4 regions of the Pseudoalteromonas sp. 78C3 genome follow, and region 1 is predicted to be linked to each of the others. Evidence: predicted binding sites of a transcription regulator. Region 1 holds the regulator's gene; each other region holds the start of a gene.
The links. Region 1 encodes ArgR, which controls arginine synthesis, uptake and breakdown. Its sites were predicted from a motif close to ANTGAATANNTATTCANT; they were not measured.

Region 2: a site for ArgR is predicted at 3,036-3,053, ahead of CXF76_RS19615 (aspartate aminotransferase family protein). Genes of this name have one in related genera too.
Region 3: a site for ArgR is predicted at 6,452-6,469, ahead of CXF76_RS15940 (OadG family protein). Genes of this name have one in related genera too.
Region 4: a site for ArgR is predicted at 2,003-2,020, ahead of CXF76_RS10090 (arginase family protein). Genes of this name have one in related genera too.

What each region holds. Positions count from the first base shown of each region.
Region 1 is NZ_PJAV01000146.1:89,306-97,478, forward strand. It holds gene rpmA (50S ribosomal protein L27) at 90-347, opposite strand; gene rplU (50S ribosomal protein L21) at 364-675, opposite strand; gene ispB (octaprenyl diphosphate synthase) at 1,098-2,069, shown strand; gene mdh (malate dehydrogenase) at 2,156-3,088, opposite strand; gene argR (transcriptional regulator ArgR) at 3,314-3,781, shown strand; gene CXF76_RS11395 (Dyp-type peroxidase) at 3,789-4,688, opposite strand; gene CXF76_RS11400 (ABC transporter ATP-binding protein) at 4,737-5,786, opposite strand; gene CXF76_RS11405 (ABC transporter permease) at 5,787-7,418, opposite strand; gene CXF76_RS11410 (Fe(3+) ABC transporter substrate-binding protein) at 7,418-8,173, opposite strand, start outside.
Region 2 is NZ_PJAV01000175.1:30,167-38,339, forward strand. It holds gene CXF76_RS19600 (YdcH family protein) at 330-572, opposite strand; gene CXF76_RS19605 (anthranilate synthase component II) at 1,124-1,705, shown strand; gene CXF76_RS19610 (HDOD domain-containing protein) at 1,749-2,909, shown strand; gene CXF76_RS19615 (aspartate aminotransferase family protein) at 3,289-4,494, shown strand; gene astA (arginine N-succinyltransferase) at 4,580-5,596, shown strand; gene astD (succinylglutamate-semialdehyde dehydrogenase) at 5,612-7,081, shown strand; gene CXF76_RS19630 (DUF3802 family protein) at 7,214-7,561, shown strand; gene CXF76_RS19635 (OsmC family protein) at 7,648-8,061, shown strand; gene speD (adenosylmethionine decarboxylase) at 8,150-8,173, shown strand, end outside.
Region 3 is NZ_PJAV01000167.1:12,814-20,986, reverse strand. It holds gene tyrS (tyrosine--tRNA ligase) at 1-218, opposite strand, end outside; gene CXF76_RS15960 (peptidoglycan DD-metalloendopeptidase family protein) at 541-1,854, shown strand; gene CXF76_RS20725 (hypothetical protein) at 1,929-2,105, opposite strand; gene CXF76_RS15955 (aldo/keto reductase) at 2,119-3,090, opposite strand; gene CXF76_RS15950 (sodium ion-translocating decarboxylase subunit beta) at 3,233-4,363, opposite strand; gene oadA (sodium-extruding oxaloacetate decarboxylase subunit alpha) at 4,377-6,152, opposite strand; gene CXF76_RS15940 (OadG family protein) at 6,164-6,406, opposite strand; gene CXF76_RS15935 (DUF1328 domain-containing protein) at 6,926-7,099, shown strand; gene CXF76_RS15930 (hypothetical protein) at 7,158-7,349, shown strand; gene CXF76_RS15925 (YcxB family protein) at 7,482-7,949, shown strand; gene csrA (carbon storage regulator CsrA) at 8,000-8,173, opposite strand, start outside.
Region 4 is NZ_PJAV01000143.1:49,277-57,449, forward strand. It holds gene CXF76_RS10085 (transporter substrate-binding domain-containing protein) at 32-721, opposite strand; gene CXF76_RS10090 (arginase family protein) at 851-1,960, opposite strand; gene udp (uridine phosphorylase) at 2,415-3,170, shown strand; gene cdd (cytidine deaminase) at 3,239-4,165, opposite strand; gene ppc (phosphoenolpyruvate carboxylase) at 4,302-6,947, opposite strand; gene CXF76_RS10110 (thiol-disulfide oxidoreductase DCC family protein) at 7,068-7,466, shown strand; gene CXF76_RS10115 (SDR family NAD(P)-dependent oxidoreductase) at 7,463-8,173, shown strand, end outside.

The DNA of each region.
Region 1 (8,173 bases):
GCCAACACAAATGCAGGCTTGGGTATATATTTTGACTGACTACAAAACAAAAAACCCCGCAAAGGCGGGGTTTTTAACTACCTTACTGATTACTCAGTTACGATAGTTACGTATTTACGGTTTAAAGGACCTTTTTGTTCAAACTGAACTTTACCATCTGCTTTTGCGAAGATAGTGTGGTCTTTACCGATACCTACGTTAGTACCAGGGTGGAAACGAGTTCCACGCTGACGAACAATGATGCTACCCGCTAGAACTGATTCGCCACCAAAACGCTTAACACCTAGGCGTTTGCTTTCTGAATCGCGACCGTTACGAGTACTACCAGCTGCTTTTTTATGTGCCATTTCTAAGTACCTCTAATTAAGCGCTAATGCTAGTGATTTTAACTTCAGTGAACCATTGACGATGGCCCATTTGCTTACGAGAATGCTTACGGCGTCTAAATTTAACAACCTTAATCTTCTCACCGCGACCATGTGAAACAACCTCAGCTGTTATCTTGCCACCGTTTACGAACGGTACACCGATCTCGATTTTCTCACCATCAGCAACTAAAAGTACTGAATCAAATTCTACTGCCGCACCAGTTTCAACGTCTAATTTTTCAAGACGAATCGTTTGACCTTCAGTCACACGATGCTGTTTACCACCACTTTGGAAAACCGCGTACATAATTAACTCCGTCTGTGCACCCTCAAATCGGCGCAACTAAAATATTCTTCGATAGGGCGCGAAGTTTACGCTAACGCGAAATAACTAGCAAGCCTATTTTGTAATTAAAATGAATAAAAAGTAGCTGCTTTGAGAGCAATTCAATATTTACCCCATTTTATATTAATTAGCCCTTTTGCCAAGCGCTTTTTAACTCTTAGTCGAAATAAATTAATGTACTCAAATATGACCCTCACAGCTTAATATCTAAGCACACCATAAACTGTATATTGATTATCAATTAATCAGTTATCTTGGCTAATTCAGTCTAAATTAAGTACTTTAATAGTGTTTTTTCAATCAATCGTCACAAAATATCGAGCTAGTGCATTTTTTGTTGTACAATCTGCGCCGTTCACACATAAAAATTGGCTCGGAGATCAATGGATATAAAAGCTATCCAGGCGTTAATCGAAAGCGATATGAATGACGTCAATCAACTTATACATGCGCAAATGCGCTCAGATGTGGCGTTAGTTAATCAGCTTGGTTTATATATAGTTAGCAGTGGCGGCAAACGCGTTCGTCCAATGCTGGCGATTTTAGCAGCCAAAGCGCTCGGTTATCAGGGTAAAGATCACATAACACTTGCAACAATTGTTGAGTTTATTCATACAGCAACGCTATTGCATGATGATGTTGTAGATGAATCAAACTTACGACGTGGCACACCAACAGCAAATGCTGAATTTGGTAATGCTGCTAGCGTATTGGTTGGTGACTTTATTTACACTCGTTCATTTCAGCTTATGGTTGGCCTTGGAAAAATGCAGGTTATGCAAGTACTTGCCGATGCAACAAATATTATTGCTGAAGGTGAAGTATTGCAGCTAATGAACTGCAACGACCCAGATACAACCGAAGCCAGTTATATGCAGGTTATTTACTCTAAAACGGCTAAACTGTTTGAAGCAGCGACAGGCCTTGCTGCCATTATTACTGAGCAAGACCAAACTACTCTCGATGCACTAAACCTATATGGTATGCATTTAGGTACTGCGTTTCAGTTAGTAGATGATGTACTCGATTACAATGCAGATGCTGAGCAGTTGGGTAAAAACATTGGTGATGATTTAGCTGAAGGCAAACCAACGCTTCCACTTATTTATGCTATGCAACATGGTAGCGAGCAGCAAACGCAGCTTATTCGTAATGCAATAGAGCACAGTAATGGTATGGAGCATTTAGAAGAAATTCTATCGGCACTAAAGCAAACTAATGCGCTTGAATTTACAATGCAAAAAGCAGAGCTTGAAGCTGACAAAGCTATTGCGTGTTTAGACTTTTTAGCTGAGTCTGACTATAAGCAAGCACTCATAAGCCTTGCTCGTATTGCGGTTGACCGCGACCACTAGTTTTAACTAGCTACACAGTGTGAAATTAATTCTGAGCAATAAAAAAGCCTGCAAATGCAGGCTTTTTTGTTATTCTACTTTGGCTATTACGCCATGAAATCAACACCTTCTTTGATGTCTTTTTTCAGTGTTTCAAGCATGTCATTTTTTGCTTTTGTTTCAAATGCGCTTAGTTCGCCGTAAGAAAGAATTTCTTCTACGCCGTTTTTACCTAAACGTACTGGATGTGCAAAGTACTCTGCATCGCCATTTTCAACAGCAACGTAAGCGTAATCTACAACTTCCTCACCTTGTAGGCCTTTAACTAAAGACATACAAAAACGAGCTGCAGCAGCACCCATAGATAGCGTAGCTGAACCACCGCCTGCTTTAGCATTTACAACTTCAGTACCCGCATTTTGGATACGTGGAGTAAGTGCAGCAACTTCTTCATCAGTGAAAGAAACACCTTCAACTTGAGAAAGTAGAGGAAGAATAGTTGTGCCTGAGTGACCACCAATTACTGGTACTTTCACAGTTGCTACGTCTACGCCTTTAAGTTCAGCAACAAATGCTTCTGAACGAATAACGTCAAGCGTAGTAATACCGAATACGCGTTTAGCGTCGTAAGTACCTGCTTTTTTGAATACTTCAGCAACGATTGGAACTGTGCCATTTACTGGGTTAGTAATAATACCTACTAACGCTTTAGGACAGCTAGCAACAATGCCTTCTGCTAAAGTTTTGATGATACCAGCATTTACATTAAATAAATCAGCACGATCCATACCTGGTTTACGTGGCATACCCGCTGGGATAAGAACGATGTCAGAGCCTTCAAGCGCTTTGTTTAATTCGTCTGCGCCAAAGCCTGCTACTTTAACATCTGTTGGGATGTGAGAAAGGTCAACCGCAACACCTGGTACTACTGGTGCAACATCATAAAGTGATAATTCAGAGCCAGCTGGTAAGCCTGTTTTTAATAATAAAGACAACGCTTGGCCGATACCGCCTGCAGCACCTAATACAGCAACTTTCATTGGAATTCTCCGTAATTTGAGGTAGGAAACATTTGTGGCTCTTAAGATAATGAAATTAGCGACTAAAAACAAATTTATCCTGTCTATTTCAAGTATATTTTCGACCATAGTCGTAAACTTTTGTGATTTAACGCATCAAACTGGCAAGTTAACTAAACAACTGCTGCATAATTATTCATTTTTGTGTAGAATTTGCGGCATAAATAACAAAAACGAATAAAGACTATGCAACCACAAGATAAACAAGAAGCACTGGTAAAAGCATTTAAATCACTATTAAAAGAAGAAAATTTTGGCTCTCAAGGCGAAATAGTTGATGCATTAAAAGATCAAGGCTTTGACAATATAAGCCAAAGTAAAGTATCGCGCATGCTAAGTAAATTTGGTGCTGTACGCACACGTAACGCCAAACAAGAAATGGTTTACTGCTTACCAGCTGAAATGGGTGTACCTACGGCTAAAAGCCCATTACGCCAATTAGTAATCGACATTATGCACAACGAAATGATGATCATCATTCGTACCAGCCCAGGTGCTGCTCAGCTTATTGCTCGTTTATTAGATTCATTAGGTAAAGCAGATGGCGTACTAGGAACAATTGCAGGCGACGATACTATTTTTATCGCTCCTGCTAAAATATCTGAAATAGATGTAACACTTGAACGTGTTCGCATTTTATTTGATACGGTTTAATAGCAAACTAAATTTGTTTTAAAAACCCGACTGAAGGCGCAAAGAAAGCAGAACCCATATCGGCTTGAGTAAAATCAAGCCAGTGGTCGTAACAATCCCCTTCCCCTAAACGACTATTAAGTACTTTTTCAAATGCAGTGCCCGTACAAGCGCATGTAATTGATAACATTCCCTGCTCATACACATCGCCATAAGGCATGCTCTGATTTAATAATAGCGGTTGGCCTTCTTCGTCTTTTAGCTCGCTACGTGAAGCATGGCTGGTTTCAATCGCTGGGGTAATTAGCGTGTTATCAAGGCGCGTACGCCCCATTATTTGTTCTTGCTCGCTCAATGATAAGTGCTGCCACATAGTTAAGTCATGCTTATAACGCTGTACATGAATATAACTCCCCTGATCTTCAAAATTGCCAGGGTTACTAATTAAAGCCGTAGCGCGCTTTTTTCTTCCATGAGCGGTATCGCCACCATAAATAAAACCATTAAAATCACGACCATCTAAAAAGCGAAAATTACGAATTTGCTCCACCAGCTCAACATCGGGAGCAAATAGTTTTAAAATTTGCAGCGCAAATAAATGGTTAACGTCTTCACGGTCAGAGCGAATTTGCACAAATAAATCGCACGGTTGTACGCTCATTTGATGATCGCTATGGTTTATATTAGGAAAGCTCTGTAGTTCGCTTGGGATGTATTCAGGGAGGATATGCGGCCAATATTGCGCACCAATAGCAACCATACAAGAAAGCATTGATTCTGAAAATTGATCGCTAAACTCTTCTTCAATAGCGCTTACTTGTTTTAACTTTGCGCGAAGTGATTCATCTTGACCATCAAACACATTAAAAAATAAGTGCAAACCGTGTAAGTTTGCTTCAGCACAAATCCCTGATTGCGCTTGCGCCATTGTTATTCCTTAGTTTTATAGATAAAAACACAGCGAATAACAAATTAATTACGATTCGAAAAAATTCACCGTGTGAGGTTTTATTTTTATTATAACCTGCTCATTATTTTCAAATGACTGGCCATATTGTGCAGCAACTTCAATTTCTTGTTCATCAATAACAAGTGAATAAACATACGCCGAACCAATAAAGCGACGACTTATGATTGTAGCTCGCTTGCTGAGTTTGTCACTTTGGTTATCTGCCACTAATTCTATTTGATGAGGACGTACATATATAAGCCCTACGCTTACGTCATGCTTACTCTCAATATAAGATTCGACTAAACCAAATGGCGTTTTGTATTCAGTTGCTGTTAATACTTCTGCGCTCAAGTATATGCCTTGACCCAGAAACTCTGCAACCTCCTTTGAACATGGAGCTGCAAAAAGCTGCTCAGGCGTGCCTTGTTGCTCAATTTTACCGCGATGCATAATGGCAAGTGTATCTGAAAAGGCAAACGCCTCTTCTTTTGAATGTGTAACAAACACAGCAGATACTTGGGTTGCCTTAATAATTCGACGTATATCGGCTATTAATTCAAAGCGTACTTGTGTGTCGATATTTGAAAAGGGCTCATCAAGTAGCAATAAACTAGGCTTATAAGCTAATGCACGAGCAATAGCTACACGCTGCTGTTGACCACCCGATAACTGATGCGGGAACCTGTCAGCACAGCCAATTAAATGTACCAGCTTAAGCATTTCATCAACGCGTTGCTGCTTTTGAGCTTTACTCATTTTACTAAGCCCAAATGCGATATTATTTGCCACCGTTAAATGCGGAAACAATGCATAATCTTGAAACATCATGCCGATGTTACGGTGCTCAGGCGAGACAAACGATTGCTCATCACTCACTAATTTACCGTCTATAAAAATAGACCCTTGCTTAGCTTCAATTAAACCTGCAATCGCTTTTAACGTGGTCGTTTTGCCGCACCCACTCGCTCCGAGTAGGCAAACAATTTCATCTTTACCCACCGTTAAATCTAAATCGTGAATAACCTTTGTGCCGTTATAGTGATAGCTCACTCCTTGTAAAATTAAACTACTCATTTAACTACGCTGCTCCATAGAACGATTAATAAAATACAAAGGAATAAACCCAACAATAACAATAAATAATGCCGATATTGAAGCAAGCTCTAACTGCTCGTCGCTCACATACTGAAATACATGAGTAGCTAAGCTTTCAAAATTAAACGGTCTGAGCAATAGCGCAGCTGGCAGTTCTTTCATGCACTCAATAAATACCAATAACGCAGCAGTAAGCAATCCTCTTCGCAGTAAAGGTAGGTGCACTAAACGCAGTGTTTGTCCTTGGCTTTTACCCATTGATTGGCTTGCCATATCAAGTGATGGGCTAATACGTAAAAAACTCGACTCAATTGCTCCGTGTGCAATGGCGTAAAACCTAACAATATAAGCAATAATAATAGTAAGAATACTACCTGTAAGCAGCAAGCCAATATCTAAATTATACGGCTCGAGCGCTGTGTTAATGGTGTTCTCTAATAACGTAAGCGGTAATAAAACCGCAATAGCGAGTACTGTGCCAGGCAGCGCATAGCCTGTGCTTGCTAAACGTCCGGGAATAAGCGGATACGTTTGCTTTGCCACACGCTGATAAAAAACCACAAAAACACTCAACGTAATCGTTATTAGGCTCACGACCCCTGCCACTTTTAAACTTTGCCAAGCGTAACTAAAAAACTCTACATCCCATGCTTTATCAAAGTAGGTAATGGCGTAATTTATAAGTACTGCAATAGGAATTACAAACGCGATAAGTAAAATAAAGCTGCAAAATGCCGTTGCTAGCCAAGCTGACTTTCCTTTTAATACATAGAGAGATTCGCTATTTACGCTTGATTGGCGCTCAAATACCGCTTGGTTACGACGACTAAAGCGCTCTGCCATTAATGCTAAAAATAACAGTAATAACATCACACCCGATATTTTAGCTGCCGCTGTAAGTGAGTAATAACCAAACCACGTATCGTATACGGCAGTCGTTAATGTACTTACGGCAAAATAACTCACTGTTGCAAAGTCAGCCATGGTTTCCATACTAATAAGTGCAAGAGCCGCCACAATAGCCCCACGAGAGAGCACTAAGCTTACTTTAAAAAAGCTTTGCCAAGGAGATAACCCCATTAACTGGCTAGCTTGTACTAATTTGAATGACTGTTCGCGAAGGGCTGTTTTAAAAATTAAAAATAAATACGGGTAAAGTACCAAGGCAATCATAACGATGGCGCCGGGTAATGTACGTATATCAAAAAACCAATAGTCATTAGGCGATTGCCAGCCAAACCATTCTCTCAGTGCTATTTGCACCGGACCCGCATAATCTAATAAATCAGTGTATACATAGGCAATAATATAGGTGGGCATAGCAAGGGGCAGCATAAGTGCCCATTCAAACTGTTTTTTACCCGGGAAACTACAGTAAGCCGTTAGCCATCCAAGTGGCAAAGCTATGGCGCAGCTAAGGACGCAAACACCTAAAACAAGCAATACGGTATTGGTTATGTAATCCCAAAGCACGGTATCCCACAGGTGAGAAAACACCTCAGAGCTACCTTGTAGAGATTCAAAAAGAAGAAAAAACAACGGGGCCGATAGAATTAAGCCAGTCGACCACGCAAAGAGCTGCCATTTAGACAGCTTAAATTTATTAGTCATTAAAGATCGAACTTCACCTCATCAATTAGCTTAAGCGCTAACGGACGATATTTACTAATCTCATCAAGTGGCAAGCTGTCTTCTTTAAAACTCCCCCAAGAGGCAACCAAACTTGATAGTTCAACACCCGACTTAACTGGATACTCCATATTCAATGAGGCATACATGTTTTGTGCTTTGCTGTCGGTCATATATTCTATGAGCTTTAATGCATTTTCAGGGTTTTTAGCATATTTGGTAATAACCGCACCCGAAACATTTATGTGTGAGCCACGATTAGTTTGATTCGGAAAGTTAATATTTACGGCCTCTGCCCAACCTTTTTGCTCTTTATCTTCTAGCATTTTACCAAGGTAGTAACTATTACCTAATGCCAAGTTACATAAACCTTCTTTAACGGCTTTAACTTGAGCACGATCGTTACCTTGAGGTTTACGTGCTAAATTAGCCTTAACACCTTCAAGCCACTCTTTGGTTTGCGCTTCACCATGGTGTGCAATCATAGAAGCCACTAAACCTAAGTTATATGGATGTTTGCCAGAGCGCGTACAAATTTGTCCTTTGTATTTAGGATCTGCTAAATCTTCATAAGTGAGCTTAGGTAACGCACCAATTCGCTCTTTTGATGAATACACATTACGAACTCGCTTAGTAAGCGCGACCCATTGGCCATCACCGTCACGAAAAGCTGCAGGCACGTTATTATTTACACTGTCACTTTTTATAGTTTGTGTTAATTTTAAATCTTCTAATTG
Region 2 (8,173 bases), on a different contig from region 1:
ACTTACCTGCCTTTTAAAGGAATGCTTTTATATTGACTAACATAGACTTAGCTTTATCAATTGATTAGATAAACTGATTCGATTATTGACCTAATTATCAGCGGTAGGGAGGCTGCTAATATAGCGAAAACAAAGTTAGGAGAGAGCAACATAAATAAAACAGTTTTACTTACCGGTGCTACCGATAGCACTGGCTAGGAACGCAAAGATGTTATTAACCCAAGCAGTGTATTTATGAAACCTGTGGGTGGCTTTGTAAAGTTTTAGAGAAAATAGCCATTGTTGATCTAAAGAGCTCACCTCATCAGTGAGCTCTTTTTTTAGTGGCATTACTGCTCTTGCTGCAAGCGCTCGTATAGCCAATCTTTTAATTCCGTACGTTCGTGTTTTAGCTGATGCATTTGCTCGTCGCTTATGGGGGCATCTTTGAGCTCTAACACTCTAATTTCTTTATCTAGCTTGTCGTACTTATCTGCTTTTTTTGCAAATTCAGTATCGCTTTCATTTAACTCGGCAATGGTCTTTAAGTACTCTGGAAAGTCATTAGTTAATGAGTGGTCTTCGCCTAACATATTCGCTCCTTAATAGGATATAAATGAGCTCACAAGTAAGTGAGTTGTATAAGTGAATTACTGCCTTTCATATAATACACTGGGGCTTACATAGATATAATTCAACCATTGAGCCGCTAATTTGATGTAGCGCAAACAATCTGTTTATTTTGCTCAGTAAGGTATTTCACTAAAGTATTTAATAGAGCGATCAATAAACGCATGTACTTTAGAGGTCAATAATTTATTGTTGGGGTATACAGCCTAAATAGGAGTATTAACTACTCGTAAAAAGCTTAGGGTTCGATATTATTGCTCAAGCTGCAAGGAATCTCTGGCTAGAGAAAATAAATTTAAATATCACCGTGATTCAATACGTTAATAAATCTCTTAACCAGAGTTCAGGTTAAGTAAACCAATACCCGCTAAAGGCTTTTATGCATTTTAGCTAAAAGAGTTAATTTTTAACGCTTTTTGCTAATTTATGTTGGTTAATTAATAGTGGTAGAATGCAGCGCTTAGTACCACTTGTGTGAAGTAAGTGGTCAATAATTTATAAGGTTTGTTGTGTAATGCTGTTAATGATCGATAACTACGACTCGTTTACTTACAACTTAGTGCAATATTTTCAGCGTTTAGATCAAGACGTTTTAGTGAAACGTAATGACGAGCTAAGCATTGCACAAATAAAGCAGTTGAACCCGAAACACATCGTGTTATCGCCAGGGCCATGCACCCCTAACGAAGCGGGTATTTCACTAAATGTTGTTGAGCAACTAAAAGGGCAATATCCTATTTTAGGAATTTGCTTGGGGCATCAAACTATTGCACAAGCTTTAGGTGGAGATGTAATTCGTGCTAAAAAAGTAATGCACGGTAAAACATCACCCATAGTTCACACTAATAAAGGGGTGTTTAAAGGTTTAGCTAACCCGTTAACAGTATGTCGTTATCATTCTTTAGTGGTTAAAGCACAAACTTTGCCTAAAGAACTTGAAGTAACCGCATGGACTCAGACTGAGCAAGGTGAGTTTGACGAAATTATGGGGTTACTTCATAAAGAACTAGCAATCGAAGGTGTGCAGTTTCACCCCGAAGCTATTCTAACTGATCAAGGCTTAGAACTGCTTGATAACTTTTTAACTCGCTTCTAATGTTATAATACACAGAGCATTTAATACTTTATTAATGGATGTCATGACTGAACTTGTAGCCCAGCAGCGTACTGCCAAAATACTAAACCAACGGGCTCATGACTTATTGCTTGGGCACAGCTTTGCGCATCAGCAAATTGGTTTCATCCATACATTAGATATAGATTACGGCGAACCCATGAAGCAACGCACTTTGCTTCAGGTTGAAGTGGCCGCACAGAATAAACGCCAGCAAAGCAGTACTGCACATCATAAGTACCGCGCTCAAGCGAGTGAGCAACTACACAAAACAATTGAAACAGCTATATATAAGCAGCTCGAAGATATAGATAGTGTAATTCACAGTACTATAGGCATTGAAGATGGCATTGCCAATATACTCGATATATTAGCTGTAAAGTCGGCATCAGTAGGGCGTTTAGAGCCACTAGTTAATGATATAAGCTGGTTGGGTAGAGAGTTAGTAACGCTTGTTAATTTACCTTACTATCGTAATCAGCGTAGTAAAAACACGTCTGTAAAAGTAGATAAACCATCGCTTGCCCTTCGTTATATTGGCCTTGATAACTTACAGCTAGTTATTCCTACATTTGCTGCGCGTCATTGGATGCCACATAGCACCGAACCATTTTCATTATTAAAACGCCGGCTACGCGACAGCGCGATGGCAAACGCGATTGCTGCGCAAAAAATTGCACAAATTAATAATGTGAATGACGTACATGCATTTACCCTTGGAATGCTTTTAGATGTAGGGCGAATTGCATTAGTGCGCTTGTACTTAAAAACGTTTGAGAAAGTATGGCAACGCAAAGTGCAGTTAGCCCGAAATGAAAACCAAAAAGATTTACACACCGCATTATTAGAGCTACAGCCCGACCCGCTATTTTTAACCACTCTACTTAGCAATAAGTCGATAGAAGTAAGCGCCAAAGTAATAGACAAAATGGCTTTTAAATATTTACCGTTTAAAGGTGTAATGCAGCAGCTAGTAAATGGGGTAGATAAGGGCGATACATTACTGCCATTAACAGAAGTAATGCTAAAGGCACGTTGCTACTCTCAATATCTTAATTTAAAAGAGCATCAACTTATTGAGCCTGATGAAACTCTAAGCTGGTTTTCGTACTTTAAGTTCACTAAAACGGAACTAAAAACCCTCCAATCGAGTAATTTTACCAATTTAGCTATTCAAATTGACTAAAAATCTGAATTTTTTGTTAATTTTTTTGCGACTAACCATTCATTCTCACTCTATTGTTATATTGCATATTTGCCGATTAAAGCGTGCTTGCCTCTGCGCTCATGCGGTTAGTTGTCTAAAACCAAGTATGAATGGCTATGCAAATAGTTATTCACTATCTATGAAATAATATCTTTAGCCCTTTATTTTCAAGGGATACATGAAAGTTTTTAACGAGACAGATATAAGTAATTCTGAAATAATGTGCGTCTGAAAATTGAACCACAAAGCAATTTTGCGCAATTATCAGGTTACTGATCTTGCCTATAAAGTTGGTTACAAATATTAACCAAACACCTATTTTGATGTTTTGTGTTGCTCACAATTAAGAGGAAATAAAATGACAGTCAATCGCGAATTATTTGATCACGTAATGGTTCCTAACTACGCACCTTCAAGCGTAATTCCTGTTCGAGGCGAAGGTTCTCGCGTATGGGATCAAGAAGGTCGAGAGTTTATCGACTTTGCTGGTGGTATTGCAGTTAACTGTCTTGGCCATTGCCACCCTGCATTAGTAGGCGCATTAAAAGAGCAAGGCGAAAAAATCTGGCATCTATCAAATGTAATGACCAATGAGCCGGCACTTCGCCTAGCTAAAAAAATGGTTGATGCTACATTTGCTGAAAAAGTTTATTTTGCCAACTCAGGCGCAGAAGCAAACGAAGCAGCGCTTAAGTTAGCGCGTCGTTTTGCACTTGATAAGTTTGGCGCAGAAAAATCACAAATCATCGCGTTCAACAAAGGTTTCCACGGTCGTACATTCTTTACCGTAACTGTTGGCGGCCAAGCTGCATATTCAGATGGTTTTGGTCCTAAGCCTGGCGACATTGTACATTGTGATTACAATGACCTAGCTGCTTTTGAAGCGCTAATCAGCGACAAAACATGTGCCGTAATGATGGAACCTCTTCAAGGTGAAGGCGGTATTGTTTCACCAACTGACGAGTTTGCTCAAGGCGTTCGCGATTTATGTACTAAGCATAACGCACTGCTTATTTTTGATGAAGTACAAACAGGTGTTGGTCGTACTGGCGATTTATACGCATACCAAGGCTTAAACATAGTACCTGATATTTTAACTTCAGCTAAAGCACTTGGCGGCGGTTTCCCTATTGGCGCTATGATCACAACAACTGAAATTGCACAGCATCTTAAAGTAGGTACTCATGGTTCTACTTATGGCGGCAACCCGCTTGCGTGTGCTGTTGCAGAAGCTGCATTTGATACAGTAAATACGCCAGAAGTACTTGCTGGCGTAAAAGCTAAAGCAGCATTATTTAATGAACTACTTACTGCGGTTAACGAAAAATATAACGTATTTAGCGAAATCCGTGGCCAAGGTTTATTAATTGGTGCAGTAGTGAACGAGCAATATAAAGGTCGTGCAAAAGAGTTTTTAGTGGCAGGTACTGAGCAAGGCCTTATGTCATTAGTTGCTGGTGCAGACGTAATACGTTTCACTCCATCTTTAGTAATTCCTGATGCGGACATTCGCGAAGGTATGGCACGCTTTGAAAAAGCAGTAGCAAGCGTAGTAAACGTATAAGCGACTTAAGCCAACCAATAAAGGGCAAGCACTGCTTGCCCTGCAATTCCTATTTACCGTTATTTATAAGGGAGCAAGCGGACTCATGATGATCCTTCGCCCAATCCAGCAAAATGATTATTCAGCATTACTGAAAATTGCCCATGAATCAGGGCATGGTTTTACGTCTTTGCCATTAAACGAAGAACTATTGCAAAAAAAGATCGACCATTCAGTAAGCTCTTTTGCTAAACAAACGTCACAACCTGGTGACGAAGGCTACCTGTTTGTTCTTGAAGATAGCGAAACCGGTGAAGTTGTAGGGACATCTGCAATTGAAGCTGCGGTAGGGCTTGATGATGCATTTTATCATTATCACTTAAGTAAAGTGATTCACTCTTCGCGCACATTAGGCGTATACAAAGCGGTTGATATTCTAACGCTATGTAACGACTACACAGGTGCTACAGAGCTTTGCACATTGTTTTTAAAAGATGGTTATCGTAAAAATTGTAACGGTAAGCTACTTTCAAAAGCGCGCTTTATGTTTATAAAACAGCATCAAGAGCGTTTTGCGCAAACAGTGATTGCAGAAATGCGCGGTGTGTCTGACGAAAACGGCAGCAGCCCTTTTTGGCAGTGGCTTGAAGAGCACTTTTTCTCTATGGATTTTCCAACAGCCGATTACCTAACAGGTATTGGCCAAAAGGTTTTCATTGCTGAACTAATGCCTAAATACCCAATTTACGTAAACTTGCTAAGTAAAGATGCGCAAGCCGTAATTGGTAAAGTACACGACAACACTCGCCCAGCAATCGAGTTATTAAAAAGCGAAGGCTTTACGTTTAATGGCTACGTAGATATTTTTGACGGTGGCCCAACGGTTGAAGCAAAAGTAGATAACATTGCGACTATTCGTAATGCAAATCACTTTAACGTTGAAATTGGCGAAATGACTGGCGACACTATGGTGTTACTAGCTAACGAAAAGCTTGAAGGTTTCAGAGCAACCGTTGCACCAATGACATTTGACGAGCGCGCAAAAAGCCTTATTTTATCGCAAGAAATAGCAGATGCACTGCATTTGCAAACTGGCGATATTGTTAGTGCAACCACGATTTAATTTAGGAGAAAGTATATGACTCATCCTGCACAATTTATAAATGGTCAATGGTCACAAGGCCAAGGCACAGAATTTAATTCAGTAAACCCTGCAAATAACGACGTTATTTGGCAGGCTTCATCGGCAACTGCGACGCAAGTAGACACCGCAGTAAATGCAGCGCGCGAAGCGTTTTATGCATGGGCTGATAAAAGCTTTACTGAGCGTTTAGAAATAATTAAAGCATTTGCAGCGCAATTAAAAGAAAACAGCGAAGAGCTCGCTATTACTATTGCACAAGAAACAGGTAAGCCACTGTGGGAAACTCGCACAGAAGCGGGTGCTATGGTTGGTAAAATTGCCATTTCTGAAAAAGCATTTTTAGAGCGCACTGGCGACGTAGAAAACGCAATGCCACTTGGCCGTGCGATGATTCGTCATAAGCCACATGGTGTTGTAGCCGTATTTGGTCCGTATAACTTTCCGGGTCACTTACCTAATGGCCACATTGTGCCAGCGCTTTTAGCAGGTAACACGGTTGTGTTTAAACCGTCTGAACTTACTCCTAAAGTAGCTGAGCTTACGCTTAAACTGTGGGAAAAAGCAGGTTTACCAGCAGGTGTCATTAACCTTGTACAAGGTGAAGTAGAAACGGGTAAAGCCCTTGCTGCCCACAAAGGTATTGATGGCTTGTTCTTTACGGGTTCTTCGCGTACTGGTCATATTTTACATGAACAGTTTGCGGGTCAACCGGGTAAAATTTTAGCGCTAGAAATGGGTGGTAATAATCCACTTATTATTACTGACGTTGAAGATACTAAAGCGGTTGTTCACGATATTATTCAATCAGCGTTTATCTCAAGCGGCCAGCGTTGTACATGTGCACGTAAATTGTTTTTACCTAAAGGTAGCAAAGGCGATGCAATTTTAGAGCGCCTTATCACTGCAACTAAAGCGATTAAAGTAGGCAACTACGATGATGCAGACCAGCCATTTATGGGCTCTATGATCTCATCAGCTGCAGCTGCAGGCATGGTTAAAGCGCAAAAAGAGCTTGTTGAGCTTGGTGGTGAAGTATTAGTAGAACTTGAGCACACAGCTAATACTGGCTTTGTAACACCAGGTATTATTGAGTGTACAAATATTAGTGACTTCCCAGATGAAGAGCATTTTGGACCACTTTTAAAAGTATTCCGCTTTGACGACTTTGACCAAGCCATTGATAAAGCAAACGATACAACCTTTGGTTTATCGGCTGGTTTATTAAGTGACAGTGCAGCAGATTACGACCATTTCTTACGTCGTATTCGTGCAGGTATTGTTAACTGGAATCGCCCAATTACTGGCGCATCAAGCGCAGCACCGTTTGGTGGTATTGGCGCATCGGGCAACCACAGAGCAAGTGCGTATTACGCAGCTGATTACTGTGCATACCCAGTTGCTTCGGTAGAGCTTGAAAAAGTAGCTATGCCAGCAACACTAAGCCCAGGCTTAAAAATAGATTAAGTAGTAATACTACTTAATTATTATAAAAGCAGCTTCGGCTGCTTTTTTTGTATTGCTAACGCGCAAAGCTAGCAATCAACAGCGCTTTCTGCTTAAATCAAAAATAATTAATTATACAAAGGTGGTACAAAAATGGTTTTAGATAGGCAAGGGTACGATGATTTGATCATGTATCTAACTCAAAATTTAGCATTGTTTGAGAAGCCAGGCGAAATAAAACCAGGTGCCCCAACAGTAATGGAATTAATCGAAGACGTTATTGCACAAAATGTGATGCTTATTTGCGAGCAGCACACAAACCTCAACACAGAGCAGCGTAGTCAAATTGTACGCGAAGTTGATGGCATTGTTTACGATTTAGAAGAAGTCCTCAGCAGCATCACCTCACAGCCTGTCACGGTTGAACAGCATGCCTTTATAGATGAATTTGCAGGTTTAGTAAAAAACCTCTTTGATAGCGCTTTAACACAACAATCTTAGCCATTTTATAGCCCTGCGTTGCATTTTCATTTGCAACTACGGCTAACTTGCTTACAATCAAGAAAATATTTTTTTGAGATATAAAAATGCAAGCAAATGTAAAATGGGTTGAAGGCGATACGTTTATTGGTCGTTCTAATTCTAACCACAATGTTGTGTTTGATGGCGGCAGCGATAGTGCAGCACCAAGCCCAATGGAAATGGTTTTAATGTCTGTCGGCTGTTGTTCATCAGTTGATGTGGTTAGTATTTTAAAAAAAGCCAAACAAGATTTTTCAGATGTACAAGTACAACTAAGTGCAGAGCGCGCCGAAACAGCCCCACGTGTGTTTACCAAAATCAACTTACACTTTGTTGTTAAAGGCAATAATGTGTCTGAAAAGCACCTTGCACGCGCCGTTTCACTCTCTGCTGAAAAGTATTGCTCAGTTGCATTAATGCTTGATAAAACAGTAGAAATTACGCATAGCCACGAAGTTGTGCAAGATCAAGCAAAATAACGCTTTTTCCACGAGGGAAATTCGTATAAAATCCGCGAACTTTTCATTCTGCAGGTGCAGAACCCACTAATTTATAGGTTGGTTTATTATGAACAAACCCTTCGATAAACTT
Region 3 (8,173 bases), on a different contig from region 1:
TCACCAATTAAGAAAATAACCTCATGACCTAAATCCTGAAAGGTTTTCATTTTATTAATTAGTACAGTGTGCCCTAAATGTAAATCAGGGGCTGTAGGATCAAAGCCAGCTTTTATTTTTAGCTTTTTGCCCGACTTTAGTTTTTCAACTAGTTCGTCTTCAATTAATATTTCTTCTGCACCGCGTTTTATCTCTGCTAGAGCGGTTTGTAAATCCACTTTGTGTTACTCCAAAATTCTGCCTACGAAGGGGCGGACTAGTTACTTGTAATCACGGTTTAATATAGGTTTAAACCGAATATATATATGTAGCTAACATAACAAATTTCTACCTAATTAAAATAACTTTTTAAGTTATTAATGCAACTAAACAAAATGAATTGAGTCTTAGTTAGATAGGACGTTAAAAAAGGCTTCTTAACCCTGATTTTAGCGTAGTTTAAGGTTAGTTTAAATCTACAAAGCACTAGTATTCGTACATTATTAAGTATATCCTGCAATATTATGTATTTATTATCTTGACAGCAGAAAAAGGCACGTTATGGTTCACGTGGTTAACACTCTCCCAAAAAAACACAAATTGCTTATTTTAGGTTTAGTTTCTGCTATTGCCGGCTTGGCATTTCTTCCTTCTGAAAAAGCGACTGCTTCTAAAGACAATAATGCAGATGCATTAGAGATAGGCAAGCGCTATGAGTTACAAGTTAAAGTTGATGACAACGAAAAATTAACTGAGTTAAATTCAGAGCAAGCAGCAGAAAAGTTACCAGAATACGACTTTGTCGATCATAAAGTTAAAAATGGCGACAATTTAGCAATTATCTTCAAACGTGCTGGTTTTTCAGCTCAAACGCTCCATAAACTAATTAACACTAACGCAGAAACGCGCAAGCTAACTAAAATTCACCCCGGTGAAATACTTAGCTTTGCGACAGCTGAAGATGGCTCTTTGGCTCAACTGCGCTATGTGATTTCAAAAACCGATACTTTATTTGTTACCTTAAATGAAGAAGGTAACTACGATACAGCTATTGATAGTAAAGAAATTGAAACGCTAACCAAAACCGCTGGCGGCGAAATATCTAACAACTTTTGGACTTCAGCAATAGCGGCAGGTTTAAGCGAACGTCAAATAATGAACTTTGCTGACATATTTGGTTGGGATGTTGATTTTGCAAACGACATTCGTAAAGGCGATGTGTTTGGCTTAATTTATGAGTCTCATTATGTTGATGGCGAGTTTATTGGTACCGGTAAAATTATTGCCGCTGAATTTGTAAACCAAGGTCAGCGCTTTGCAGCGATTCGCCATACCGACGGCAATTTTTATACGCCTGAAGGGCGTAGCATGAAAAAAGCATTTTTACGTGCACCTGTAAGCTTTAAGTATATTAGTTCGAGCTTTAATCCTCGTCGCTTACACCCAGTTACTGGGCAAGTTAGAGCGCACCGTGGTATCGACTTTGCAGCACGCACTGGCACACCGGTGGTTGCATCAGGTAACGGTAAGGTAGTTAAAGCGGGTTACAGCAAGTACAACGGTAACTACGTATTTATTAGCCATGGCACACAATATGTAACTAAGTACTTACACCTAAATAAGAAACTAGTTAAAACGGGCCAAAAAGTTAAACAGGGCCAACAAATTGGTACTGTAGGTTCTACTGGTCGTGTTACTGGCGCGCATTTACACTATGAATTTTTAGTAAATGGCGTTCACCGTAATCCTAAAACAGTAAAACTTCCCAAATCAGAGCCATTACCTCGCTCAGAACTTGCTAAGTTTAAACCTATTGCAGATAACTTTATTGCCCAACTTGAGCGTAATCGCGAGCTACAGTTAGCACTTAAATAAAGTTTATTAATAAACATTAAAAAAGCCTTTGCAGGTTAAACCTGCAAAGGCTTTTTTGTATACGCTAAAAACCATTAGTACATTAGTACATAAATGAGCTGAATCACTAAGGACATCATCACTAATGGCCAAATATATTTGCTGTATTTGGTTGCACCGTTGAGCCCTATTTTACTTTGATATTTTTCAAGCAATGGAATAAGTATCGCTAGCGCGACAAACAAACCAATTAAAATAACGAATATATTCATATTAGTGCCCTACTTATGGTAGCTCATGGCCTTTAGCGCTTACATAAAGTGCATACCAATGCTCACGAGTTAGTTGTACGTTTACAGCATCACAAGAGGCTTTAATACGCTTGGCATTAGTTGTTCCAATAATCGGCTGAATAGATGCGGGATGGCGCAGTAACCATGCAATAACAATAGCCTCAGCAGACGTATCATAAAGTGCAGCCAGCTTATTAACTAAAAGACTCGTGTTTATATCAGCCTGCGATGCGTTTGATAAATCACTGCCGCTGTATAATCCTTGGCATAAACTGCCCCAGCTTTGAATTTGAATTTCAAAATGGCGACAGTACTCAATACTACCGGGCGTAAAATTAAGATCTTTACCGTCACTGTTACCGGCATATACACCTTCATCAACAAACTGATGTTTTTGTAAACTAGCCTCAATTTGATTAGCCACAATCGGCATATCAAGTGCATGCTGTAAAAAATTCATTTGATGTTGCTGCATATTCGATACGGCAAAATTGCGCACTTTACCGCTTTCTTTTAAGCAACTAAATATACGAGCAATTTCGTTAACTTCCATGAGTGGATCAGGACGATGTAGCATAAGTACGTCTAAATAGTCTGTATTTAATCGCTTCAAGGATGCTTCAACTGATTGCTCAATCCACTTTGATGAAAAATCATAGCGCTTTGGCCCTAAGTCATCTTCAAAACGAATCCCACACTTAGATTGAATATACATGTGCTCTCTAAGCTCTGGTCGCTCGCTTAATGCTTTACCAAAAACCTGCTCCGCTTTACCAAAAGTATAAATATCAGCATGGTCAAAAAAGTTAATGCCACCTTCAATAGCGTTATCTATGCATTCATGAGTTTGCTTAACATGTGCATCAGTGATTGCGTCTTTATTCCAACCGCCGCCCAGACCCATGCATCCGAATACAAGCTTACTAACATGAGGTAAGTGCTTTGCTAAAGGTGTGTGAAGCATGATAACTATCCTTAAAATTTTGAAGAGCTGTTACTGTAAACAAAAAGCGCTGAACAAGAAACTATTTAGCGATGAACAAATTAAGAACAAAAAAAAGCGCAGTAAACTGCGCTAAATCATTTATTAACTACCACGTTAATTATTAGCCAACAAGTGCTAATAAAATACCCGCAGCAACTGCACTACCAAGTACACCCGCTACGTTGGGTCCCATAGCATGCATAAGTAAAAAGTTATGTGGGTTACTTTCAAGGCCCACTTTATTAACTACTCGTGCCGCCATTGGCACAGCCGATACACCTGCCGCCCCAATTAATGGGTTTATAGGTGTTTTAGATATACGGTTAAGTCCTTTTGCCATAAATACGCCAGATGCCGTACCAATTGCAAAAGCCAGTGCGCCAAGCACTAAAATACCAATCGTCTCAACAGTTAAAAACTTATCTGCAGCAAGCTTTGAGCCTACAGCTAAACCTAAAAATATAGTTGTAACATTGATGATTTCGTTTTGAGCACTGTTACTTAATCTATCAACAACACCCGACTCTCGCATTAAGTTACCTAAACAAAACATACCTACAAGCGGTATAGCAGCCGGTAAAAACATAGCCGTTAAACTAAGTACCATTAGAGGAAAAATAATCTTTTCCTTTTTAGATACTTTGCGAAGCTCTGGCATCTTAATTTTACGTTCTTCTGGGGTTGTTAACGCACGCATAATTGGCGGTTGAATAATTGGCACAAGAGCCATGTATGAATATGCGGCTACCGCTATTGCACCAAGTAAATCAGGTGCCAGTTTTGACGCTAAAAATATTGCCGTTGGTCCATCTGCACCACCAATAATGGCAATAGCCGATGCGTCCTGTAGAGTAAACTCAAAACCTGGCACATAGTTAAGTAATATTGCGCCAAACAGTGTAGCAAAAATACCAAATTGTGCAGCCGCACCTAATAGCAACATACGTGGGTTTGCAATAAGCGCGCTAAAGTCGGTCAGCGCCCCTACTCCCATAAATATCAATAACGGAAAAATCCCCGTATCAATACCCACGTAATAAACGTAATACAATAGCCCACCTGGGTCTGACAAACCTGCCACAGGTACATTTGTTAAAATTGCACCAAAACCAATTGGTAATAGTAATAATGGTTCAAAACCTTTAGCTATCGCTAAAAACAGTAATAAACACCCTACCGCAATCATAATTAACGATGGGATTGTAAAGTTAGCAATGCCAGTAGCATTCCAGAGGTTTAAAATACCTTCCATCCTCTATTTACTCCTAAGCTAATGCAATCATAGCGTCGCCGGTAGTTACAGCATCGCCTTCACTAACTAACACTTCAGCGATTGTTCCGGTATGCGTAGCGCGTATTTCAGTTTCCATTTTCATGGCTTCCATAATAATCACTACATCGCCTTCGTTAACAACTTGCCCAGCTTTTACCTTAATCTTAAAAATATTACCGGCTAAAGGGGCATTAAGTGTTTCACCTGATGCAACTGAAGCAGACTGAGGAATGTGCTCAGAATCCTTTAAAGTTACTTCTTTGAGTTCACCACCTTGCGCTACAACTACATCGTAAACTTTACCGTCTACTTTTACGCTGTATTGCTCAGCTTTAACGCTACTATTATTTGAGCCTGATTTTGGTGCTACCTTATTGCTCTTATCTTCAACAGTAGGAATAGGCTCAAATGCATCAGGGTTGTTGCGGTTTTTAATAAACTTAAAACCAACTTGTGGAAACAATGCATAAGTTAGTACATCATCAATTTGATCATCAGCAAATGTTAAACCTTGCGCTTCTTTTAATAATTCAGCTTCAAGCGTTGCAAGCTCTGGTGCAATGTTATCTGCAGGGCGACAAGTAATAACCTCAGCTCCATCAAGCACACGCTCTTGTAGCTCTTTATTCATTGGTGCTGGTGTTAAGCCATATTCACCTTTTAATACGCCAGCAGTTTCTTTAGTGATTGTTTTATAACGCTCACCGGTTAGCACGTTAAGTACTGCTTGAGTACCTACAATTTGCGACGTGGGTGTTACTAAAGGTAAAAAACCAAGATCTTCACGTACACGTGGGATCTCAAGTAAAACTTCATTAAGCTTATCTGCCGCGCCTTGCTCTTTAAGTTGGTTTTCCATGTTTGTAAGCATGCCACCAGGTACTTGAGCTAGTAAAATACGACCATCAACCCCTTTTAAGCTACCTTCAAATGCCGCATATTTTTTACGTACATCTCTAAAGTAAGCAGCAATTTCTTCTAGATGGTTTAAATCAAGGTCAGTATCGCGCTCGGTACCTTCAACTATCGATACTATCGTTTCAGTTGCGGTGTGTCCGTAAGTCATACTCATAGATGAAATAGCGGTATCAAGCATATCAATGCCTGCATCAATCGCTTTTTGATAAGTCGCAGTACTTAAGCCAGTTGTAGCGTGGCACTGCATAGCAATAGGAACCGATACGGTTTCTTTAAGTGCTTTAATTAGTTTTTCAGCATCGTACGGCTTTAATAAACCCGCCATGTCTTTAATACAAATTGAGTGACAGCCTAAATCTTCTAATTGCTTAGCAAGAGTTAACCACATATCAAGCGTATGAACAGGGCTTACAGTATATGAAATAGTACCTTGAGCATGTGCGCCTACTTTTATAGCCGCTTTAATCGCTGTTTCTAAGTTACGTACATCGTTCATTGCATCAAATATACGAAATACGTCAACGCCATTTTTATGTGCGCGTTCTACAAATTTTTCAACTACGTCATCAGCGTAATGGCGGTAACCCAATAGGTTTTGACCGCGTAAAAGCATTTGCTGTTTAGTATTAGGCATCGCTTTTTTAAGCGCACGAATACGCTCCCAAGGATCTTCGCCTAAATAACGAATACACGAATCAAATGTAGCACCACCCCACGATTCAATAGACCAGTAACCTGCATCGTCTAACTTGCTAGCAATCGGTAGCATATCGTCTAGGCGCATACGTGTTGCGAGTAATGATTGGTGCGCATCGCGTAATACCAATTCTGTTAATTTTAATTTAGCCATGTGTGTGCCCCTTATTTATTATTTGATTTGTACTGAGCAATGGCAGCACTAATAGCAGCGATGTGCTCATTTGGCACACCTTGAGATTTAAAAGACGGTGATTTAGCTGGTGATGCTTCTGGTTCGCTATAGCGCGTCACCAAATTAGACATAAGCGTTACTGCACCAATTAATATCGACAGAAATACAAACACCCCAACCATACCAGTTAGCATTAAGCTACCAGCCGTTGTGAGTAGAGCACCTATATCCATTTTTCTCCCCCTTGAAACCAATATCGAAAATAAAAAATCGATTTAATTAAATATTTATTCACTGGATAATAACAAAACTAGTCGCTTTGTCTACATCTTGTAAATTGGTAAAACCAATTAAACTATAAACAACATAACAATCAACTTATTTACATGCCATAACCCAGCAATCATGCGCCCTACAATACATTTAGGAAATAACGACTATAGCTAATAGTTATATAGAAGTTGTTAATTAACTATTCAACTTAATAAAAATAAACACCAAACTTTATAATAAGTATAAAAATACGCACCAATTGTTAATTGGTCTTACCAAAAAAATTATTCTTAGCGGATTTTTGCCAGCAATTTGTAACAGTGTGAATAACTTACATAACAAAGCGTAAAAGTTACTAACTAACAAATAACTAAAAATACAACCAAAAAACATAAGCTATTGATATTAATAAAAAATAAACTTTGGCATGTAACTGGCATTAGTTATTGTGAGCAAATTTGATAACCAAGGAGAAAACAATGTTACGCTGGACAATTACATTTTTAGTTATTGCTTTAATCGCTGCAGTGTTAGGTTTTGGTGGCATCGCAGGTGCCGCAGCTGGTATAGCAAAAATTATATTTTTTATCTTTTTAGTACTTTTAGTGATCTCATTAGTTTCAGGTGCACTACGTGGTAAATCACCCAGGTAGATAAAGCATTCAACTAACAAACACTAAAATTTAATTAATACTTACAAGGAATTACATTATGAATTCAACAACTGTAAAAGCAGCACTAATCGGTCTATTCGCAAGTTTCTTCATCATGGGTTGTGAAGATAATCATGCAGAAGACGCAGGCGAACGTATTGACGAAGCAGTAACTGACGTGCAAAACAAAGTAGAAGATGCATGTGAAAATGTTAAAGAAGGCGTAAACGCTGAAGAAACTAACTGTTAATTCTTCTTGTATCGCTAAAAAACGGCCTTAGGGCCGTTTTTTTGTGCCTGTAATAAAATCACTGACTATAAAGCTGCTCATTTAGCGGTTAGCTTGTTAAAATAAAAAAAACGATATTTAAAGCAAGGCAATATGGCATTTACAACAACCTACACACTAGATAAACCTTACTTTTACGAGTGCTTTGATGAGTCACTCCCGTACAGTAAGCGCGCCAAACCTAAGTACTTTTTACTTGTACTCCTCGTTGCGCTTGGTTTATTTGGCATTTATGTTTTAAACGATCATTACTTAGGATCGTTTATGATCATGCTAGGTGTACTAGAGTGCGTCGCTTTTTACTATCGCAGACCTTGGTGGGTAACCAGACAAATGCTCAGCAGAGCGTCGGGCTCTGAGGTTACACTTACCTTTGATGAAGAAGGCATTAAATCGGCTAATCATTACAAAAGCTTTCAGCTAACTTGGCAAGACATAAGCGAAGTAATAGATACTCAGCAAGGTATTATTATTAAAAATAAAAGCGGAATGCAGTACATTTCAAAACAAATACTAACCCCAGAAATACTCGCCTTTATAAACAAAAAAGCCACTCAGTGAGTGGCTTTTTGACTAGTTGAGTTAATTACTCAACTACGTATACGTGTTGATTAAGCATTGCCCGGATTAGGGTTCGACTTTTCAGCTTGTATGCGCATGTAAATCTCTTCACGATGCACTGATACGTCTTTTGGTGCATTAACACCGATTCGAACTTGATTTCCTTTAACACCTAGAACAGTAACTGTTACTTCGTCACCAATCATTAGGGTTTCACCTACTCT
Region 4 (8,173 bases), on a different contig from region 1:
GTTGAGAGGTAAAACAGCAAATTTAAAGTGCTTAAATTTTATTAAAGGCGACTTTTAATTGAGAAACTAAAGCCGGATCCATATTTATATTACAGGCAAAAAATAACGGAGACTGAGTTGTATTTAGATTTAGTAATGGTTCGAGTAACTCAAGCTTAGGCTCTGTTTTAACTCGGTAGTTAAATTGCTTTTTGTTGAGGATAACAAAATCAAGTATATGGTGACGAGTGCTTATGAGTTTATCTATTTTATCTAGGCTATCGATGAGTAATAAATGCTTGTTCTCACTAAAGCCCCTCTCAAGCAAATAGTGATGACTAAAGTTATCACGCAGTACTGCTATTTTATATTTTTTAGCATCATTGAGAGTATTTAACTTTATACCTCTGGACTTGAGACCATAAATGGCAGAATCAAAGCTTTCCAGTTCACCTACCCAGTTAAACTTACTTTCTCTATTAGGTAATCGAACAATTGAAAATATACAGGTATTTTTATCGCGTAGCGCTGCATTGTAGGATATGGCCCAACTATGCGCCAACATAGTGTAGTTTATACCAGTACCTTCTAGCGCTTTATGAACTTTATCGACAGAGCGGCCAACGAGTTTATTATCTTCATTGAGATACTGAAAGTCCGGAAATACTTCCGTTACTATTGTTATTTCAGTTGCATCAACTTTAATACAGCTAATGAACAATAAAAAGATCAATAATTTCATTCAGCGAGGCCTCAACTAACTCATTATATGTATTTAATAAATATAGCTGAGGCTTTATGAACTGCTAGTTTTTAGTCATGTAATGCACACTTATACGCTGATAGTGCTAGTATTTATAGCTCCTACAGCTTACTTGTTCATCGCACTAATTAAAAAGGCTGAAATTTTAGCGCCTTCTCTAAGTGTCGTTTCAGAGCTTGATTGACCCACTAAAGAGCTGTCGGTAAATGGCGCTATTTCCATCATATCAGCACCAGTAATCGGGAACTCATCCGCAATGGCTGATAAAATATCAAGTGCATGCTGTGGTGTTAAACCATTATGTTCTGGCGTACCTGTGGCAGATGCAAACTCTGCATCAAGCGCATCAATATCAAAGCTTACGTATACTTCATCAACGTTATCGGCTTTTAACTGTGCAATAGCGTCGGAAGCAACTGCTGCTGCGCCGCGCTCAATGATTTCATGTGCCCAGTGCTGTTTAATACCAAAAGTATTTTCCCAATGCGCTTTAGGCTTGCCACTTGAGCGTATACCAAACTGTATTAAATGATGCGGCGCAGGTAAAAACTCTAATATATGTGTACACCACGAGCCAAAACATAAATCTATGCCTAAGCGCTCAACAAGTAAATCTGTATGCGCGTCAAAGTGAATAATAGCGGTACGCTTACCTTGCTCACGTTTTGCTTTTAAGTACGCTTTGGTAAGTGGGTAACTAATTGAGTGATCGCCACCAATACCAAATATCCCTTTATCTTTAAATGTTGCGTAAAAGCTGTCGCATACATCCTCTGTGATTGATAACGGACTTACGTAATAGTCGTTATCTTCATTACCGTATAGGGCTTTTTGGCAATTAGAAATGGTTGCATCATTTAGGTATTTATCATGAAGTAAATGTGGGATTACACGTACATCGCCTAAATCAAACAAGTGACACTGCGGTTGCTGATCAATTAAAGCTGAGCGCACAAACAGTGGCCCCCAGTTTGCACCGCGTAAAATACCACCGCCACAGTCTGAGCTAATACCTAACATAACGGCTTTATGTGGAGAATTTGGTAATTCATTTAAAGACTCGCGCCACAAATTATCAACGTTTTCAGTTTGTCCATAAAGTTTATTACGCAGTGCGGCTTTGCGCTCCTTTGCAGTATTTACTGTGTATACGCCATCACCTGGTGCGCACAAACAGTGCTCAACTTTGTTTTTAAATGCTTCAAATTGTGTGCTCATAATAAACTCCTTCGATTTTTATTCTGTACGTAGCTAATTACTTTTGATTAGTTATGCAAAATCACCAAAAGTGCCTAAACTTCAAATAAATTCCACTTTGCTAAATAAGTCTGTGCCTAATATAAATAAACACGTTATCTTTTACGTGCTTAATACAAATTTAAGCCATTGAATTAATTTAATATTAATGAATATTTACCATAAACTATTTAATTGTAGTTACGCGCTTGGTTGATACTTATTATGTCTGCTTGAACATGTCAACAGCACAACAAGGCTACTTGTATAAGCACTTGATTGAATATTCATAGTTGATGAATAAATCAAATTAATCCTTAAAATTATTAAGACTTAATTGGAGGAGTTAAGGTAAAACGGACAATCGTCCTGTACTTGATAAACGTTTCTAGCAATGATGCTAGATTGACACAATTTATTATAAAAAGGCTTAGCTATGGAAAAGGTATTTCACTTAGGACTATGTATTGACGATCTTAAAGGTGCAAAACTTGCGATTGTACCGGGCGATCCAGATCGTGCTGCACGCATTTCACAATTCCTAGACAACCCAACCTGCCTTGCTCAAACTCGTGAGTTTCATGTTTACTTAGGTCAACTAAACGGCCATTCGGTGGTTGTTTGTTCTACGGGTATTGGTGGTCCATCTACGTCGATTGCAGTAGAAGAATTAGCACAACTTGGCGTGCGTAAATTTTTACGTATTGGTACAACAGGTGCGATTCAGCCACATATCAACGAAGGCGAAATTTTAATTAGCCAAGCGTCTGTACGTTTAGACGGTGCAAGCCAGCATTTTGCTCCTCTTAGCTACCCTGCTGTGTCTGACTTTTATGCAACACAAGCTATGGTACAAGCATGTAAAAACTTAAATATCGATTTTCATATTGGTATTACTGCATCAAGCGATACATTTTATCCAGGACAAGAGCGTTACGATACGCATTCTGGTTACGTTCCTAAATCACTACAAGGTAGCTGCGAAGAGTGGCAAAAACTGGGCGTGATGAACTACGAAATGGAATCAGCAACATTATTTACTATGTGTGCAGCCCTTGGTTTACAAGCTGCATGTGTAGCAGGCGTACTTGTTAATCGTACTCGCCAAGAAATACCAAATGTTGACCATGGTGAAATTGAGCGTAAATCTGTAGCGGTAGTATTAGAAGCGGCTAAAGTATTACTTGATTAATACCAAGTAAACTCAATAGATAAAATTATAAAGCACAGCTCTGGCTGTGCTTTATTGTTTTTAAGAGGTTATTTTAGCTGAGCGCTAATTACTCCTATTGCCGGTAGATTTTTAAAACTTGCAAGTACAGCACGTGCTACACCCGCTTGGTTTTCATGGCCTGCAGTTTCTAAAAGTGTAATTGATTTTACTGTACTTTCGTTAAAGCTAAGCCCTGCGATAAATAATTGGCTAAGTGCACTTTGTAGTGGCGACAAGCTTGGGCTGTACGCTGCGTTTTCTGCGTAACTTCCGTAAAAATCACCATTTTTAAATGTACTAATTTTTACTGCACTAAAGTTTTTACTATAGGGTACGTATGCGTTTAATGCTGTACTTGCTAGTTTTTCATCTAGTTGAGCATTTGCAAATACTTGCTGGTGAGGCTCTGGATTAAACAAGCTAAACGCGTTGCCTAAATCGGTAGGGCCAAACGAGTGCGGCAGTAATTCTGCCAATTTAAAGTGTTGCTCTGGCAATAAAATATCAAACTCTTTCGCATCAGCGAGTTCGTTCATAAACTGGCGGCAGTATCCACACGGTGCATCGCTAATCGCTATTTTAACTATTTTTTTGGCGCCGTTTAACCAGGCGTTATTTATAGCCGATTGCTCTGCATGAACCACTAAACTCAATGCTTGATGATCAAACTCTACATTTGCACCAAAGTAAAAGTTTACCTCATCGTTTTCATCAAGTGCTTTAACAATTGCGCCTACATGAAAATCTGATATCGGCGCAACAGCATACTCAGAAGCCAAAGGTACTAAACCTTGTAATAATGCATCATCAGACACATTGAGTTGTGCGCATAACTGCTTAATATTATTAGAATTTAATATGCCACGTTGTGATTTTAATTGACTACGTAATGACGCTGTTTGCGCTACGTTTAATGTGATGTGCGAATTTGTAAGTGCTGTATCTTGCTGTACAGTAAAAGTTGCTGAAGCCATAACATTTTTTAATTATTCAATGGCTAAGTAGTTTAAAAGGTTAGGATGTTAAATACCAGCCTATTTAACGCAAAAAAAGGGAGCACATCGCGTGCTCCCTTTTAATACCAATAGGTATACCTAACAAAATAAAGTGTTAGCCGGTATTACGCATACCTGCTGCAATACCTGTCATCGTGATCATTAATGCATTATCAATGTCACCTTCGTTGCGTTTTTCCTCTGAGCGAGCACGGCGTAAAAGCTCAACCTGTAGTAAGTTAAGTGGATCGGTGTACGGGTTACGTAAACTAATCGACTCCTTAATCCAAGGTTGCTCGGCTAGTAGGCTTTTTTGCGGGCTAAGTGATTGCACCAAACTAATGGCTTCTTGAAGCTCTTTACGAAGTGTTACACCCAGTGGTTTGTACATATCTTCCACCAGCGCATTATCATAATGCTCACTCAACCAACAATCGGCTTTACTAAATACCATTTCTAGCATTTCTAGGCGCGATCTAAAGAACGGCCACTGTAAGCTCATTTCGTTTAGGGTTTCTGCGCCGTACTTATTAAGCGCAGCTTTTAAGCCTGTTAACGCACCTAGCCATGCAGGAAGCATTAAACGGTTTTGGCTCCACGCAAAAATCCATGGAATAGCACGTAGACTTTCAACGCCACCATTAGGATTACGTTTTGCAGGACGCGAGCCAAGCGGTAACTTAGACAGTTCAAGCTCAGGTGTTGCCATTCTAAAGTAAGGTACAAAGTTTTCATCATGACGAACTACATTACGGTAATGCTCACATGACTCCTCACTTATTAGCTTCATTACTTCGCGCCACTGCGGTTTTGGCTCTGGTGGCGGTAATAAGTTACTTTGCAGAACTGCGCCTGCGTAAATATTTAAGCTTTGCAGTGCTACATCGGGTAAACCAAATTTAAAGCGAATCATCTCGCCTTGCTCGGTTACACGCAAGCCACCTTTTAATGAGCCAGGCGGTTGTGAATGCAGCGCTTGTGCAGCGGGTGCACCACCACGTCCTACTGTACCACCACGTCCGTGGAATAAAACAAGCTCAATACCACGTGCATCAGCAAGCTGTACTAGCTTATCCATTGCTTCGTACTGCGCCCAACCTGCTGCCATCATGCCGGCATCTTTAGCTGAATCAGAGTAACCAATCATTACGTTTTGGGTGTTTTTAATGTGCCCGCGATACCAAACATTATCAAGCAATGTGGTAATTACATCACTGCCTGCGTTTAAATCGTCGAGTGTTTCAAACAACGGTGCTACTGGTAAATCAAAGCTACAGCCGCTTTCTTTTAGCAACAGTTGTACTGCTAAAATGTCTGACGCTGTTCGTGCCATCGAAATAATATACAAACCAAATGTTGCTTCGTCTTGCTTGGCAATTACATCAAAGGTATCAAGTACTTCTTGTACATCAGGGCTTGGTTGCCAATGTTTTGGAATAAGCGGTCTGCGCGAGTTAAGCTCTGCAAGTAAAAATGCTTGTTTGTCTTGCTCTTGCCATTGGTTATAGTCGCCTAAACCTAAATAACGAGTCAGTTCTGAAAACACATCGCCGTGGCGAGACGAATCTTGGCGCACATCAAGTTTAGCTAAACGTAAACCAAAGCTATTTATACGGTGCAGTAAATCAAGTAATAAACCATCCGCAACTACTTTCATATTACACTTTAATAACGAGCGATAGCACACTTCAACTGGGTGCTTAAGCTGATTAATATTAGTAATTAAATCTTGTGAATCGCTGCGCTTATTTTTAATTTTAGCACCTAAGTGCGCCACTGTTTCTGCAACCTGATTTTTAAGCTTTTTGATCACCGCTCTGTATGGTTCAAACTCTTGCCCTGCAAGCTCAACAAGCTCATCACTGGCATCTGACATAGAGAGTTCAGCGCACAACGTTTTTAAATCTTGAATGTATAAGTTAAGTGCCATCCAACGACCATGATCAAGCACTTCTTTTGTTACCTGCGATGTTACAAATGGATTACCATCACGGTCTCCACCCATCCACGATGTAAACTCAATTGGGCTGTAATCTATTGGTAACTCTAAGCTCAACTGGTCTTTAACATTCGCTGAAAATTCACGTAAAAAGCGCGGAACGGCATGCCAAAGGCTATTTTCTATTACTGCATAGCCCCATTTGGCTTCATCAACTGGCGTTGGGCGAGAGCGACGAATATCGTCGGTATGCCAAGCTTGGCTAATCAGCTGTTCAATACGATTTAAAATATTGTCCCGCTCTTGCACTAAGTTATCTTTTCGCTCTAATGACGCTAAGCAATCACTTAGTTCAACGTGTTTGTTAATAATAGTACGGCGCGTAACCTCGGTTGGGTGAGCGGTCAATACTAAGTTTATGTGGAGTTTTGAGAGTGTTTCGGCCAAGTGATTACTGTCTAACTGGCCTTGTTCTGCTTTTGTAGCTAACGTTTTTAATGTTTGAGTGAGAGGGTTTTGTTGACCAAGGCCAACGTCATTAAAACGCGAAACGGTATGAAATTGCTCTGCTACATTAGCAAGGTTTAAAAAATGATTAAATGAACGGGCAACCGGTAAAAGCTCTTCATCACTAAGCGCATGTAAAACATCTATAAGCGCTTGTCTGTCGTCTTCGTTACCACTGCGAGATGATTTTGATAAAGCACGAATTTCTTCCACTTTATCTAAAATCGCTTGACCTTGGGCATCTTTGATTGTTTGTCCTAGTAGTTGCCCTAGTAAATTTACATTACCTCGCAAGGCGGCGTATTGTTCACTCATTTATCAGTCTCCATTTTTTCGTAGGACACTATTAATATCATCATGAAGAGATATTTAATAGATCCATTTGCAATGTCTTGTCGTAAAAAAGTATATATAAAATAATCACAAAGCATTCACATGATCATTTTTTACGATGGTAACTGCCCTCTTTGTAGCACCGAAATGCAGCAACTAAAACACGCTGATAACAAAAACTTAATTACGCTTGAAGATCTTAACGCGAGCGACTTCAGTGAGCGCTACCCGTATATTGATAAAGACAAAGCAATGAACTACCTTCAAGCTCAAAAGCAATCAGGTGAAATGATTTATGGGCTTGATGTAACTTACGAAGCATGGAAAATAGTGGGTAAACACAGCTGGTTGAAAATTTTTCGCTTGCCAATAATTCGCTTTTTCGCTGACTGCGGATACCTATTATTTGCTAAGTATCGGCACCCCATCAGTCGCTTTTTAATGCCAAATACTCAGTGCAGTAATGGCCAATGTGGACTAAAAGCAAAAGGTGATAAATGAAAACTATTGTTTTATTCGGCGCAAGCAGTGCCATAGCAAATGCATATATAGAACATCTACAAATAAACACGCCTACTCATCAGATCGTTTGTATTAGTTCAAAAAGTATTGAATCTGGCTCAAGTGTTGTCCACCTGCATACTGACTACACAAAACAAAGTTTAGCGCGCGTTACTAATTACCTAAAAGAGCAAAATGCCGATATACAACAAGTTATTATATTCAATGGTACACTGCACAACGAAACCCATATGCCTGAAAAAAAGATGGAGGATTTAGACGCTGAGTATTTTAGCCAACTTCTAAATTCAAACACCCTAACTCCCCTACTTTGCTTGCAGAGTATTTTGCCGCTGTTAACCCACAAAACGCAGTGTACTATTACTGCATTAAGTGCGCGCGTAGGCAGCATAAACGACAATAAATTAGGTGGTTGGTATACTTACCGCGCATCTAAAGCGGCGCTTAACATGCTATTTAAAACCGCTGCTATAGAGCTTGCTCGTCGTGCTAAAAATACCAAACTCATTCTGTTTCACCCTGGCACTACCGATACAGCACTTTCAAAGCCCTTTCAAAAGAATGTACCTGAAGGTAAATTATTTACCCCTGAATTTGTAGCCAAGCAACTATTTGAATTAACAAACAATAACCCTGATTTAAAACTAAACGGTGAGCCTGCTTATTTAGACTGGCAAGGCTCAACC